2 regions of the Viridibacillus sp. FSL H8-0110 genome follow, and region 1 is predicted to be linked to the other one. Evidence: riboswitches for the same ligand, from Rfam matches in the RefSeq annotation. Region 1 holds a riboswitch; the other holds the start of a gene.
The links. A riboswitch is a leader RNA that binds a small molecule or an ion and turns the genes downstream of it on or off. The one in region 1 is predicted to bind cobalamin.
Positions count from the first base shown of each region.

Region 1 (8,407 bases):
AAATAATAATAAATGTGGTTAAGTGGATTCAACGATCCGGTGTGAAAAAAATTGTTGTAGACCCTGTAATGATTGGGAAAATCGGTTCCGCATTATTAAAAGAAGATGCTATGGAAGCGATGCGTACGCAACTAATTCCTCTAGCAACGATCATCACACCGAATATGCCAGAAGCTTCTTATTTACTAGACGGCATGGAGTTAAATTCTTTAGAAGATTTAAAAGTAGCGGCAAAGAAATTACACGAATTAGGACCACGATATGTACTTGTAAAAGGCGGGCGATTAGAAGGCCCTGCAATTGATGTATTATATGATGGTGAACAATTCTATTTGTTGGAGGCGCCACGATTCGATACAATCCATACAAATGGTGCGGGCTGTACATACTCCGCAGCAATCACAGCGGGTTTAGCAAAAGGTCAAGCTGTACCAGAAGCTGTTATTGAGGCGAAAAAATTCATCTCAGCAGGCATCCGCCATTCATTTGGTTTTAAACAAGGTGTAGGTCCTACTTATCATGCGGCTTATGGCAAATATGGTGAAACGGACTGCACGGTTACAATTGAAAGTTCAGAGCTTTCTACGAATTACGATGAAAGATAGTTCCCTTGGATATGTAAATATTACAATGGATTTTTTGCATGCATTTAATAATATCTTGGAATTTCCGATACTATTAAAGATAAGGGAGTGATACTAATGGATATTAACTCTATGATGTCAATGGATCTTGCACAGCTTCAACAAACCGTACAAATGAGCGTTTTGCAAAATTCGATGAATATGCAAGCGACAGCAGCTGTACAGCTATTAGAAGCAATGCCAGAGCCTGCTCAAGCGGCGCACCCTTATAAAGGGGCAACTATTGACGTCCAAGTCTGATTTGCTTAAGCCGCGTACTTCAACTTTGTGGTACGTGGTTTTTTTTATTGGGTTGAAAAAATTCTAATTACGAGTTATATAACTGAAAAATTTGACTACTATATGTTGGAAATATAAAATTAGAATGTAATTATGTTTGAAACAATATGAAGTGAAAAGAGGAGTGTGCTAAATGGCTATTAATGTGTATCTTAATTTTAATGGAAATTGTCGCGAAGCAGCGGAGTTTTATGCAGAGGTTTTTAACACAGAGAAACCAGAAATTATGACTTTTGGTGATTCGCCACAAAATCCTGAATATACTTTACCAGAGGAAGCAAAAGATTTAGTCATGCATACTCGACTAAACATACTTGGAAGTAATGTTATGTTTTCGGATGTTTTCCCTGGTTCTCCTTTTATATTAGGGAATAATGTTAGCTTAGCCGCTGTTAGTGACAATGAAGAAGAACTTAAATCTGCTTTTGAAGCACTAAAAGTTGGCGGTAAAGTTGGTATGGAGCTACAAGAAACATTTTGGAGCAAATGCTATGGAAGTTTAAAGGATAAGTTTGGTATCGAATGGCAATTTAGCCATGAGGGTGAAGAAGCTTAATATATTGGTATTAGATAAAACTTTTTGCAGTACTGTCCAGGCCTTAATAAGATGAATAAAAGAACATTGTATAAACAACAGCAACTGTTTGAATTTTAGAACAGTTGCTTGCTCTTTATAAAATATATTTTGGCACATTAATATGGTTTATCTAAATAATATCAAATTTTTTTGAAATAGTAGTTGAAAATAGAACCCCTCCATTTTAAACACCCCATTGAATAAATCATTTATATCTATAATAAGAAGCATACACTTTGCTATTAGTATACAGAAATACTAATATTCTATCGAAAATTCAATCAATAATTTATATTCAACATAAATCCTTTTTTAAATTACATGTAAATAATATTATGAATATTTGTATTACATTATGGTAAGATGGTGATACAACTGAATAATGTGTAGAATTGGGTGCACTATTTTCAATAGATAGCTGCTTAAAAGGGAAATCGGTTAGAATCCGATGCTGTCCCGCAACTGTATGTAGGAGCAAACTTTTAGATCCACTGTTAGAACTGTAATGGGAAGGGAAAAGTGAGCGATGATGACAAGCCAGGAGACCTGCCTAGTTTAGTACACACCAAAAACCTACGTGGATAGGAGGTGTTATGTGATAATGAATAGAAACCCTATTTATATGATCACTGTACGACAGCGTATTAGAGAAAGCGTTTGGACTAATGAGGATTTAGAAGCGATTAAAACTTCTGTTTCTCTGTTTAGAAACGTTTATTCTAGTATGTATTGTCGAAACAGGGAACATATTAATTAATCATAAAAACATCTTTTATTAATTGATAAAAGATGTTTTTTTATTGAACAGATAAGGGGAATATGAATGAATATTGAAGAGTTTAAATTACAGTTAAAATCGAGGGTGATGCTCTCACAAGTAACAGATACAGTTTGTACTTTATTACAGGCGAAGAACGTGATTGAAAGCTCCATTGAAAATTGTGAAATTGAAAATATTGAAGAAGAATTAGGAAAGCTAGAAAAGGCTTATACAAGTGTATATAACGAACTTGTATATTACCCACATGATTTGATTGAAGCTAGTATTGATTAAAAGATGAAAGTGTAACTAATAATTATACTAAAAAAACTGTATTTAACGGTTTGGTAATCATATAAAATATAATTATTTTTATATTTAGAATATACTGAACAATTTATGGTTTGTGTGTTATAGTAAGTGAACAATTGAATATCGTGTAGGCTAAGGTGCGCTATCTTAAATAGATAGTCGCTTAAAAGGGAAATCGGTTAGAATCCGATGCTGTCCCGCAACTGTATGTTGGAGCAAACTTTAAAATCCACTGTTAGATTTGTGATGGGAAGGAAAAGTAAGCGATGATGACAAGCCAGGAGACCTGCCTTAGTTTAGTACACACCAAAAAACCTACGCGGATAGGAGGTGTTAGAGAGATTTTTTCAAGGATTATTATATCCTAGTACGATAAGCGAATTTGAAAGGGAATAGTGTGTCATTTTTTATTATTCCTGATTTTTTTCGATATTTACTATATTAAAAATCATCAACCACCTTTTAATGTTTTTCATTAATTGGTGGTTTTTTATTGAATTGGAGGATTGAAAGATGAAAAGTACAGTTATTGGATATCCATATATCGGGCCTAATCGTGAATGGAAAAAAACTATCGAAGCTTTTTGGTCAAAAGAAATAAGTGAACAACAATTCGAAGCTCAGATGAAAGAGTATAGATTAGCAAATATTCAAGTTCAGCTAGATGCAAAGATTGACTTAGTAACCGTAGGTGATTTTACATACTACGATCGTATGTTAGATTTAGCAGCAATGTTTGGAATTATTCCTGCACGTTATAAATGGAATTCAGATTTAGTATCTCTAGAAACTTACTACGCTATGGCACGTGGAAATCAATCTGCTTCTGCAAGTGAAATGACAAAGTGGTTTAATACGAACTATCACTATATTGTACCTGAGTATGAAGGACAAACTTTAAAATTATTGAACAATAAACCATTACGCTATTATTTAGAAGCGAAGGAAAACTTTAATACAGAGCTAAAGCCTACAATTATAGGCCCAGGGACATTTTATTTTTTAACAAAAGAAGTTGCAACGCTGAATAAGCCGTCATATTTACTTCAGTTAATCAAAGTCTATAGTCAACTATTGAGTGAACTTTCTGCAGCAGGTGCAAAATGGATTCAAATAGAAGAACCGATTCTATCAACTTCTTTATCTAAGGATGATATGGAACTAATCTCAGAAATATATGAACAACTAAACACTGTAAATTACTCTAGTAAATTGCTGCTGCAAACATATTTCGAGTCAGTAGAATGGTATGAAGAATTGATTAAATTACCTGTAGAAGGCATCGGGCTAGACTTTGTACATGGTCTAGAAGAGAATATTTCTAATATCAAAAAAATTGGATTTCCAAAAGATAAGGTTCTAGCAGCGGGAATTATTAATGGTCGTGACATTTGGATTACTCCTTTACAACAATCATCTGAAATGCTAATTGAATTAGAAAGTTTAGTTTCCCCTAATCATCTGTGGATTCAGCCATCATGTAGCCTAATGCATGTGCCAGTAAGTCTAACAGCAGAAACGAAATTATCAAAAGAGTTATATGAAAACTTAGCATTTGCTAATGAAAAGTTACAAGAGTTGGCTATTTTGAAAAACGCTTTGACAAATAATCGTGATGCGGATCAAGAGGCCTTCGAACAAAACAGATTAACTAGAGAATTGCTAAATAGCAGCTCAGTACGTCAACAAGGAGAAGTCCAGAAGAATATTAAAAGGTTGAGTGAAATTCAAATAACTCGTCAATCATCATATGCTATTCGAAAAGATCGTCAGCAAAAGATTTTACAATTACCAGACTTTCCGACAACAACAATTGGTAGCTTTCCGCAAACAGCTGAAGTGAAGCGCAATCGTTCACAGTTGAAAAAAGGACTAATTGATAAGGAACAACATGATGATTTCATAAAAAAAGAAATAAATAAATGGATTACGTACCAAGAAGAACTAGAACTTGATGTTTTAGTTCATGGTGAATTTGAAAGAACAGATATGGTTGAATACTTTGGAGAAAAGCTTGTTGGATTTGCATTTACAGAAAAAGCATGGGTCGTTTCATATGGATCACGTTGCGTTAAACCACCAATTATTTATGGAGATGTTAAGTGGGAAAAACCAATGACGCTCGATGAAACAGTGTACGCACAATCGTTAACAACTAAACCTGTTAAAGGTATGTTGACAGGGCCAATTACGATTTTAAATTGGTCATTTGTTCGTGATGATGTTCCACGTAGTATTGTAGCTCAACAAATTGCCTTGGCACTACGTCAGGAAATTGAAGCATTAGAGACTGCTGGTATTCGTATTATTCAAGTCGACGAACCTGCACTTAGAGAGGGTTTACCATTAAAGTCCTCAAAACATGATGCTTATTTGGACTGGTCAGTGGATGCCTTTAAATTAGCTACATCAGGAGTTGAAGATGAGACGCAAATTCATACGCATATGTGCTATTGTGAATTTAATGATTTTATTGAACCAATCCATGCGCTTGATGCGGATGTTATTTCAATTGAAACATCGAAAAGTCACGGTGAAATTATTGGGGCTTTCAAAAATGCAACATATACAAATAGTATTGGTTTAGGTGTGTACGATATTCATAGTCCAAGAATTCCTGAAATAGATGAAATGGTTGCTGTAGTAGATGACAGTCTTGAAGTTATCTCACCAGAACAGTGCTGGATTAATCCGGATTGTGGTTTAAAAACACGAAAAACCGATGAAACTTTAGCAGCGCTTGAGATAATGGTAAAAACCGCTCAATTGTTAAGAAAACGAAGTGTACAACGTGTAAACTAAAAAAGTATCATACAAGCCTATAATCCAATTAAAATTGAATTTTGTTATAACATTGATTATTAAAAAATAAAATTGATATAAGTTACTTTAGAAAGAAAATCAAAATTTTGAATCCGCCTTTACTTAAAGATTAGTAGAGGTGGATTTTTAGGTGCTATTCATATTATTTTATCAGTGAAGAGCGTTAAGGATATTCGATGAAACAAAGTTAACCGAGGTGCTATTGATAAAAGGGTAGAAGTTACCAAGGTCATTTAAAAGGTTATTGAATGAATAAATTTAAGTGAAAAGGTATCTTCTATTATCAACAAGTGAATATTGCTATGTTTACTGGGGCTCAAAGTATAATTGATTTAGATTAGGTTATCCTATATAAAAAAAAGGATGATATGATGAATAAACCCATTACACTTTACGTTTCGATTGCAAATCAGCGTTACTATACTTCTCCTGACGAATCACCATGGGAATTTAAACTTCAGATTGAACCACAGTATATAAAAGTTTTTGACCAACTATTTAATCAAGCGGAATATTTTGATGGGAAGAGTATATGGAGAGCTCAATTACCTTACATTCCATACCATTTAGATCAGGAAAACGATGAAGTTGATCTACGTTTAAAGAAACTATATGCACTTGTTCATGAATTTGGTGATACTGAAACGAAGCAATTAATTGAGCAAATGCCGTATTATAGTTGATTGAAAAACATACCTTCGTTACACTTAGAGCAATAGGGAGTGATCGAAGGTATGTTTACATTTACAGATTTAAACGGCAATGGTGTTGAATTATCTTTTAAAAAAAATGCTTTTAAAATAGCGCCTAAGCATGTATTAGTCTTGGCTAAATATCATAAACAGTGGTTATTAACGGATCATCCAAACCGTGGCCTTGAATTTCCAGGTGGCAAAGTAGAAGGAGACGAAACGTTAGAACAAGCTGCTGAAAGGGAAGTATATGAAGAAACAGGTGCTATCATTCATGAAATAGAATGGTTAGCAACATACTATGTTCATGATGATCGTCCATTTAGTAAAGCAGTATATGTGGCAAATGTATTGAAAATCGATGACATTCAGCAAAAATTTGAAACGAATGGAGCTGTACTGCTATCGGATGAAGAGTTACATAATTGTGATCGACTAAGCTTCTACATGAAAGATGCAGGGATGAAAAAAATGTTGGAGAAGGTGAGTGAACGTGAAGATAAATGGCTTCGTTGAAAGTAGTCGTAGTTATCCGTCTCCAAATCCACAAGTTCGTCTAACTGAAATTACATATTGGTCTGAAGGTTTGCGAGTGAAAGGATTACTTGCAGAGCCCGTAGCAAAGGGTATTTATGAAGGACTACTTTATCTAAGGGGCGGTATGCAGGGTATTGGAATGGTGCGACCTGCTCGTATTGCGCAATTTGCATCGCAAGGATTAGTTGTTTTTGCGCCGTATTACCGAGGAAATCGTGGGGGAGAAGGGCGAGATGAATTTGGTGGAAATGACCGTTATGATGCAGTGAATGGTGTCGATGTATTAAAACAATTTTGTCGTTCACATCGTATTCATATTTTCGCATTTTCTAGAGGTGGTTTGATGGCGCTTTGGACTGGAATTTTGCGAAATGATATTACCTCGATTGTGACTTGGGCAGGCGTTTCTAATCCTAAATTTACTTATGAAGAACGTATAGATATGCGTAGAATGATGAAAAGGGTAATAGGCGGATCACCTACTAAGATGCCTGAGGCTTATGAAGAACGTTCACCAATTGCGAAGATAAAGCAATTAAATGCACCAATATTAATTATTCATGGTAAAAAAGATGAAAACGTTGGAATGCATCATGCATTATTGCTTGAAGAAAGCTTAAAGGCATTTAATAAGCATGTTGAAACATGGTATTATAATGACTTTACACATTTTTTCCCTAGTGCAGTCAATCACAAAATAGTTAAGAGCGCATGTAATTGGATGAAACTCCAAAAGGGGTGAACTAATGCTAGGTTATGTAAAAATAACAGTCGACCCGGAAAAATTGAAAGTGGGAGCAAGTTTTGAGGAAACATATCTATTTTGGCAAATTCTTTGCGATGTATTTGTAAAAGAGTGTGTAGAAGTAGAGATTCAAAGTTGGCAAGAAGAAAATGGTGTCATTGAAGAGTTGGAAAAAATATCGGATGTCTCTAAAGATGAAGGTCTAATAAAAATTCAAAGAATTCCTCTAACAGATGCTAATCGTGCATTTTTTAATAATCATGCTGCTAATAAAGAGGGGAAATTAAAATGGTTCTCTATGCGCTTTTACGATGAAAATGGGAAAGGCAGAATAGAGGTTAGGGATTATGGCTTTGAGGTACGCTTTAATAAGGTCACAGGAGCACAATCTGAAGAAGTGATACAACAATTTTCTAATCCTCATACAGAGGCGGTATTTTATGATGATGATGTTGAATAAGTTGATTGGAGCGTAGCGACGAAGCAGCTTTGAGCCCGCCCGAGGAAAGCGTCCACCGTAGTGGAAATCAACGGTCTTAACAATTTGTATATATTGTAAAATAAAAAGACCACTCAGAGAGTGGTCTTTTCTAATTTGTTCGATTGATTTAAGCGATAGGACCGCCGTTTTTCACGATATCTTCTGAAACAACACCGAATTTTTTGAAGTTTTCGCGGAACATGTTAGCAAGTGCAGAAGCTTTTTGATCATAAGCTTCTTTATCTTCCCAAGCGTTACGTGGATTTAATACTTCAGTTGGGACACCTTCAATTGCTACAGGCATTTCTAAACCGAAGATAGCATCTTTTTCAGTAAAGACGTTATTTAGTTTACCATCGATTGCAGCGCGAACCATTGTACGAGTGTAAGAAAGTTTCATACGGTTACCAACACCGTACTCGCCACCAGTCCAACCAGTGTTTACTAAGAAAACGTTTACTTCGTGTTCGTCGATTTTGTTACCTAACATCTCAGCATAAACTGTTGCTGGAAGTGGTAGGAATGGAGAACCGAAGCATGTTGAGAATACTGGTTCA
Region 1 covers NZ_JBBOPJ010000001.1:876,129-884,535, forward strand. The annotation lists gene thiD (bifunctional hydroxymethylpyrimidine kinase/phosphomethylpyrimidine kinase) at 1-605, shown strand, start outside; gene MHH98_RS04425 (YjfB family protein) at 702-884, shown strand; gene MHH98_RS04430 (VOC family protein) at 1,057-1,479, shown strand; cobalamin riboswitch at 1,878-2,068, shown strand; gene MHH98_RS04435 (hypothetical protein) at 2,324-2,554, shown strand; cobalamin riboswitch at 2,691-2,880, shown strand; gene metE (5-methyltetrahydropteroyltriglutamate--homocysteine S-methyltransferase) at 3,086-5,374, shown strand; gene MHH98_RS04445 (hypothetical protein) at 5,767-6,078, shown strand; gene ytkD (RNA deprotection pyrophosphohydrolase) at 6,130-6,603, shown strand; gene MHH98_RS04455 (alpha/beta hydrolase family protein) at 6,581-7,366, shown strand; gene MHH98_RS04460 (hypothetical protein) at 7,371-7,829, shown strand; gene pckA (phosphoenolpyruvate carboxykinase (ATP)) at 7,978-8,407, opposite strand, start outside.

Region 2 (8,407 bases), 1.4 Mb from region 1:
TCATTTAAGATAGTCACTCCAATAAGCATGACGATTGGAATAACTACAAAAATGATGATACTGGAGAAAATTAGACGTTTACGGGAGTAGTTGTCTGCTCGAGCTGTTGATTTTGCTTGCATAACGAAATCACGTCCTCACTTGTCACTGCAAAATCATATAAATGACGCGACATTCGATGCGCTGCAGTTGTATAAAAATTATTTCCACTGTAAAACAGTTTTGGTTCATCCTCAGAAACAATATTGCCATCAAAGAACATTGCACAACGGTCAGAATATTGCGCTGAAAACTCAATATCATGTGTAACCATTACAACGGCCACACGACGCTTTTTAAGCGCTTGTAGTACTTCGGCGAATATTTCCTTAGAATATGCATCAATGCCCTTTGTAGGTTCGTCTAGAAGGATTATTTTAGGGTTTAGTAACAAGACTTTTGCTAAAGCAACTTTTTGTTGTTCTCCCCCGCTCAAATCATATGGATGACTATCTAATAAATGTCCGATATTAAGTGTTGTGATAATTTCATTCAACTGTACATTGGCTGCCTCTTTTGAGATGCCTAAGACGTCTATTATACTATCGAATTCAAGTTGTACTTTCTTTTCAACGAGTAGTGTTAATGGGTCCTGTGGTAAAACAGCTAAATTATTTCGATACAATTCGCCATTTGAAAACTTTTTAATGGATTTACCATTGATGAAGACTTTTCCTCGATACGGTTTATATAAACCTGACATTACACCTAGTGCAGTTGTTTTCCCTGTACCGTTCCCCCCTAAAATACTAACAATCTCCCCAGCACGTACTTGCATGGAGAAACCTCTTAATACATCTTGAGCATTCTTTTCATAACGGAACCATGCTTCTTTAACTTCCAAGACAATGTCATCAGGTGGAATCTCTGAACTCAAATTACTTTCTAAAGCTCGTAATTCATTAGTAAAGTGCTTTGTTAGCCAATTTCGACCATCTCTTATGGTTAGTGGAACAATATCATTGATTTGCAATGCATTATTAATACGCACTGGTGTTGGTAAGCCTAGCATCATTGGATGAGAGGCATCGAATGCTTTTAATTGCTGTGCAACATCCTGCGGGGAATCATTACAAATAATGCGCCCTTTTTCCATGACCACAACGCGATCTGCTATTGGGAAAACCTCTTCTAAGCGATGTTCTACAAGAATAATTGTTAATCCAAGTTCTTTATTTAACTTTTGCAAAGTACCGATGAATTCCGTAGCCGCAATTGGATCAAGCTGAGATGTCGGTTCATCTAAAATCAATAATTTGGGTTGCATTGCCATAATCGCTGCAAGATTTAGCAGTTGCTTTTGGCCGCCTGATAATTCCATCGTACTTTTTCTAAACCACTGCTGAATACCGAAGAAATTCGCCATTTCAGCCACTCTACGTCGAATTGTCATCGTGTCTAATCCTAAATTTTCTAGACCGAAAGACAACTCATGCCACACTTTATCAGTGACAATTTGATTTTCTGGATTTTGCATAACAACACCTATTTCAGAAGCTGCCACGCGATCAGGTAAATCGGCCAATGCAATACCCGCATAAAGTATAGTCCCTGATTTATCTCCATGAGGAGCTATCTCTCTTTTTAAATGTTTTAATAACGTACTTTTACCGCAGCCAGATGTACCACAAAGAACAGCAAATTCACCTTCTTCAATTATTAAATTGATATCATCTAATACTCGCTCGTGTTTATCTGGATATTGGAAATTTACATGTTGTATTTCAATGAGCGCCATTTAATTGCCTCCCGAATTTCAATCACAATAGGTATTACTAGTAAACTAGCATAAGAAATATAAAGTCCTATGCTAATTGGAGTTAAAGCTAATTCAGTAAACGTTGGATAAAAATAATACGTCGTCATACCAAAGTAACTGCCAATAATATTCGTTAAAAGAAGTGTTAATATGATCCCGAGCAAAAAACCATCTCTTTTTTCAAAAACGAATAATGAAAATGTGGAACGGTTTTTCAAGCCATAACCACGTGCTTTCATCGAATCAGCCGTCTCAATTGCATTTTCAAGCGCCCAAGTTATAAGAATGGAGATAATGCGAATCCCGCTTTTTACTCTTTGCCATGGGTTGCCGGCTGAAATATCCATGCCTATTGTTTTTTGTGCATGTGAAATAATAGTAATTTGATGTTTAAAACGCGGGACAAGACGTAATGTTAATGAAATGACCAGCGCTAGTGCGGGAGATACCTTACCGAATAAATAAAGAAATTTATCGGATGTCATTACAACGTTATAACAACCAAACCAAAAAATGACTGAACAGATCATAATCGACATCGCAAATCCATAAACAATAGCCTCTAATGTTATAGCATTATAATCTATGTAAAATAGAATGATTTCCCCATCATGACTAATAAGTGGATTAATAATTGCAGCGATAAAAAACATCGGCACGAAAAATTTTAAGCCGCTAACAAATGATTTTCTATTCAGTAATAGACTTAATGTAATTGCTCCAATACATGTAATGAGTAAATAAACTGGATGCATATAGAACATGGAAAGTCCGATGACAGATGCAAAATATGCGAAAAGGACAATGGGGTGATACGTTTCAAATGCTTTCATGATGCATAGTACTCCTCTTTAATCATTATTTACCTATGTCGCGACCTAGATCAACAGTGTATTGGAATTGAATATTGTCTCCATTTTTCACAGTAACTGCGCTAACCCCATAACTAGGGAACTGACCGTTTACAGAATACATCCAGCCACTTAGATCACCTGCATCAAATTCATATAAATGATTCATGCCTTCAATATAGACCGACCCATATTGATTTTCACCCGCTCCTTCATACTCAAGATGAATACCATGTTCATTTGTCGCACGTCTTAAAATAGACCAAACCGTTTCATCTTCGTTTAAGATTTCATATTTAGTTGACTTTAAAATAACGCCGTTTTTTGGGACGTATTTTTCACTTTGTAATGCAGGTTTTAACATATCCCAATGTGTCAGCAATGTTGTAGCACTAATGGAGATGGTCACATATTCTTTTTTCTTTTCATCTTCTTTATTAGGCTTACTTGGCTTTTGAGCGACGTTATTATTTTCGGGTTTTTTATCTTTGTCTGGCTTTTGATCTTTTGACGGTGATTTATCCTTAGATGGAGCTGGACTTTTATCTGGCTTCTCTTTATTTGAACTAGTCGAAGTATCGTTACTAGGTGTTTTCGAAGTTGGTGTTGATTCAGTTTTAGATGTGCTAGTTGGTTGATCTTTTTTTGGCGTTACCTCTGCTTCATTTTTTTGTTCCTTTTGCTTTGTTTCTGTCTTTTTCTCTTCTTCTTTATTTGGCTTTTCAGCATCTATTGTTGAATCCTTTTCTATTTCTTCCTTTGTTGATTCTTCACCTTTATCTCCTTTAACGATTACCTTAGTCTCACTTGCTCCATAAACACTTTGTTCTTGCTCAGTTTGATTATTATATTCTTCAACTGATTGAATCTTACAGCCAGTGATAATGATCAATGAGAGAATCATCATTAGCCATAATGGTATTAATTTTTTCATATATCGCACCTCTTCTTATAGATGGGAATAGGGTGCTGGAGATAAACTCCAACACCCTTCCTATATATTTCAAGTTATTTCGTTTTAACCGTTACTTTTGTCACGTTACTTTTGTTACCAGCCTTGTCTTTGGCATAGACTGTTAATTTAGTATTAGCCTTTTGATTTTTAATTTTAACAGTAAATTGCCCCTTACTATTTACAGTACCTTTACCGATAGACGTTTTACCTTTTAGTACATACACTTTTGCACCTTTTTCAGCTGTACCAGTCACTTTATTAGTCGACTTTGTTACTTTTTTAACTGATGGTGCTTTAGGAGCCGTTTTATCAGCTACTTTTAATGTGAATGCTTTGCTCTTATTTTTAGATGCATCTGTAACATAAATTTTCAATGTTGAATTAGCTTTTTGCTTTTTGATTGTTAAAGAGTATGTGCCTTTTGTAGATGCAGTAGTTGATGCTAGTAGCTTAGAGCCGTTATAAATCGTAACTTTCGCTCCTGCTTCAGCTTTGCCTTTAACAATTGTTGTTTGATCACTAACTTTATTAGCTGTTGCTACTTCAGGTGCTGTAATGTCAAATTTAAGTGACTCTGCAGCATCAGACATATCATAAATACGGTTTTTGCCTTTTACAAAGCGGTCATATGCAGCAAGTGCACGTAATCCTTGATCTGAAGACATTAAGTTTGGAATTTTAAGTGATAAACCGCTTTTTAATCCACCTGTAGCACTATCTACAAAACTTACTAGGTTAGAAACAGCCCAGTTACCATTACCTTTGACGAAACGTGGATCCGTCTTTGGATTTGTTTGATTAGACGTTAAATTGATGATGAATTGAGATACCGTTTCAGGGCTGTCACCTTTTGCCCACTCTGAGTAGAAACCACCTTGTTCACCTAGTTCTTTACCTAAATAATCATTTGCTTTTTCAACTGCTGCTTTTACCTTGTCATCCTTTGTATAAGGTGCTAAAGCCGTAGCCGTCATTGATGTTGAATCTTTATCAGATCCATAATCTAGAGCCCACGCAAATGATCCATCTTCAAATTGATCTTTTACTAAATCATTTACTAATTTAGTTCTTGTAATCTCTGCATATTTCGATTCCGTTGATAAATCATAATTTTTCGTATCAATAGCATTTAAGAAATGAAATTTATTCCCATTAGTTAATTTTTCTGCTTTTTCTGTAGCTAAATATGTATCATACATAGACTTAACTAAATCATATCCCCCAATATTACGTGGATCTTTGTTGATTGCTGTTAGTGCAATAATGACTTTTGAATATTTACCAACGTCTTCAGAGATTTTGCCATCTTTACTTTTAACCTCTTTGACTAGATTATTGTAATAAGTTTCATAGTATTTAGATGGAACTGGTACGCTAGCACGAGCGAAATCAGTTACGTAGTCTTCATCACCAAATGATGGATTCGGCACTTGTTGTAGTAAAAATGCCGCTGTTGAATTTAGAACGTTTTTATAACTGACATCTTTCGCTGGTACTTGAACTGTCGCTGACGTATTTTCTGCAGCGTTTACTGTCGACAATTGTCCTGGTAGTTGTGAAAACGCTAATAAACTTGCCATACCGATTGGTGCTGCCCATTTTCTTACCCATTTACTTTTGTACATGTTGAAATCCCCCATATCTTTTTGTGAATTATTAGTAGTTTTCACTTCAAAAGGATACAAAAAAATGTAAAAGGGCAAAAAAATATCCCTTTACACAATGCAAAGAGATTTTGGACGGCGAAATGCCAGAAAAATGTACAGTTATATACAAAAAGGCCTTCGATGCTCCAAATCTCCCCCTCGAAGATTGAAACTACATTATAAAAGCAGGTCTCCTGGCTTGTGTATCTATTTACTCTTGTTCCTTCCCAGCGCATTATACATGCACCAGTGGTTTGCAACAATTTCATCCACACTTACAGTAGCGGGGCTGCATCGGATTTACACCGATTTCCCTTTTAGCTTATGATCAACATAAGCACTCTTATAAGAACTATTTAATTGTCTATTAATCTAAAGTATTTCATAAAAGTTTTAGAATGTAAATTAATATTTTTTATTGTATTAAAATTCAGACTTTTTCGTATTAAAACAATAAAAACATAATAAAACCCTACCTGTTTTTAGCAAAGGGTAGGGTTTTTATAAAATTACTATGGCATCAGACTTCGTAATCATCGCTTCCCTTCGTATGTTGATTGAATGCGTTTAACTGCTCTACTGTTAAGTTTCTCACGTAAAGATAAAAATTCATCGACTCCATACCATAATTTTCACAAGCTAGACAATACGTTTCATAACCTTCTCTATACATTTCCATGTGGATACCCTCCTGTTATATAACAAATTAATTATTTTTTATTACTATATAACAGCCAGAGTTATCTGTCAATTGATTCATCAAAAAATATTTACCGTTTTTTCAACATAAAAACACCAAACTTTTTAATTGAAAGTTTGGTGTTTTATATTAAATAATCGATGTCCCAGTCTTAACTTTGTCCTTCGTAACAAGACTTACTACAACAAATGCTACTAAAGATAAGATAATCGGCAACGTAACCGTATGCATACCTAATACACTTGGCATTATTTGATCAATGTAGATATAAGATGAAATCCCGATAATCATCGATGCAATTGCACCGTATTTGTTTCCTGTTTTCCAGTAGAGACCAAATACAACCGGCCATAAGAATACAGATTCCAATCCACCGAAAGCAAATAAGTTCAGCCAAATAAGTAAATCTGGTGGACGTAGAGCTACTAGTACCACTGCTATCCCAATAACTGTAGTCACATAGAAACTTGCTTTTTTAATCTGTGCATCTGATGCAGTTGGTTTTATATAGTTTAAGTAAATATCCTTTACCACAGTTGAACTTACTAAAATAAGTAAAGCATTGACGGTAGACATAATGGCCGCCATTGGAGCAGCTAGAACAATTCCTGCTAAATAAGGGGGTAATACTTTTAGCGTTAGTAAAGGCATCACTTTATCGCCTATTTCTACGCCTGGTAATACTGGACGTGCTAGTACACCGATTAAATGCATGCCAAACATAACTGTAGCAAGTGCAATTGTGCCAATGATAATGGCTGTATGCATGCCTTTTGAGTTTTTATATGACATGGCACGAACGGCAATTTGAGGTAAGCCAATAACACCTATCCCAATTAAAATCCAAAATGTCGAAACATATAATGGCGTTAAACTACGATCTGCCCCATAAGGAGATACAAGGTTTGGATTTTCAGCTACTAAATCACTCATGATATTCGATATTCCACCACCAGCAATAACCGTAGCGACAAGTAAAATAACTGTCCCAATGACCATTACAGAACCTTGTACTGCATCTGTTAATGCTACTGCACGGAAACCGCCAATAATCACATAAATTAATACAGCACCTGCAAAGATAAACAATGCAGTAGAATAGTTTAAGCCTGTTAATGACTCAATTAATCGCGCTCCACCAATCCACTGAGCTGCCATAGAAGCAAATAAAAATAAAATAATACTGATTGCAGATACAATGACAACTATTTTGCTTTGATATCGTTCTCGTAAAAAATCAATTAGTGTTATTGCTTGATATTTACGTGCAATAATTGCAAATTTTTTACCGAGAATCATTAGAACGAAGTAACCTGCTGGTAACTGTGCCATGGCCAAAAGTACCCAACCGAGGCCTGTATTATAGGCAACACCTGGTCCACCAATAAAACTACCAGCACTTCCGTAAGTGGCCATCATTGTCATCGCAAGTAAGAAGCCACCCATTTCACGTCCGCCAAGGAAATATTCTTGCAAGAACGAATTTGATTGCATGACTTGGCGATTCGCCCATATCCCAATTCCAAAAATAACTACTAGAAAAACAACTAATGGAATAATCACTTGCCAATGTATCATTTGTGTTCACCCTCCTCATCGTCAAATGGCACATCTTTGAAGAGGAATTTAATGACGAAAATTATAAGGATGACCATGAAAATAGTACCTGCAATACAGCTATAGAAAAACCACGCTGGAAAACCAAGTACATATGTATAAGAAGACGGATCTCCTGATCCCATCCCATAAGCAAAGCCAAACCAAATACTAAAATTGATGATTACAAGAATCACCCCAATGATGGCTTCACGATGCGCAATCTTAAATCGCTTATCATTCATATAACAATCTCCTTTGTGAAGAATCACAACATATTAAAAATAAGTTGCTTTTATAATAATACGTTCTCATTTAAAAAATTGAAAGTATAGAGTTTAGATTACATAATATTATTATGTAAACTAAAGAAATAAGTATTATTTTTGTATAAAAACATTAAATTATAATAAATGGTAATTAATGCTATGATGGTTTATTTCCGAAGTAGCTAAGAGGAACCCTATTTACTCATTTAGGTTGAGGGGTAAAAGAAGGAATACCTTTAAAAACAACAAACTGGCAACTACAAGATGTAATTCAACGTTATCTAGAACAAGTTAGAGGTGGCATCCCATTTGGCGCTGAGCAAGCTAATTTCAAGTATAAAGTGGTTCACCACTTTATACTTGAAATATTGGACATAGATTGTGGATTTAGTGGCATAAAATAAGCTAAAGATATATAAAAAAGCGCCCTTAAGTTATGTTTCTAACTTGAGGGCGCTATAAAACTTAAAGTACGCTTAAATTATCATCTTTTAAATCACTAATGAACATGCAGCCTGGTCCGTGCGTAATCATTATAGCTGGTTTACTTTCCATCGCTACAGCTTGAGGCGTAACACCACAAGCCCAAAAT
Region 2 covers NZ_JBBOPJ010000001.1:2,299,288-2,307,694, forward strand. The annotation lists gene MHH98_RS11505 (ECF transporter S component) at 1-122, opposite strand, end outside; gene MHH98_RS11510 (ABC transporter ATP-binding protein) at 71-1,777, opposite strand; gene MHH98_RS11515 (energy-coupling factor transporter transmembrane component T) at 1,750-2,631, opposite strand; gene MHH98_RS11520 (DUF4430 domain-containing protein) at 2,657-3,583, opposite strand; gene MHH98_RS11525 (Ig-like domain-containing protein) at 3,658-5,229, opposite strand; cobalamin riboswitch at 5,418-5,610, opposite strand; gene MHH98_RS11530 (hypothetical protein) at 5,771-5,929, opposite strand; gene panF (sodium/pantothenate symporter) at 6,080-7,525, opposite strand; gene MHH98_RS11540 (YhdT family protein) at 7,525-7,791, opposite strand; gene MHH98_RS11545 (putative hydro-lyase) at 8,281-8,407, opposite strand, start outside.
Region 2: it holds a riboswitch for cobalamin, as region 1 does, so the genes downstream of both, MHH98_RS11525 (Ig-like domain-containing protein) here and MHH98_RS04435 (hypothetical protein) in region 1, are expected to answer to the same signal.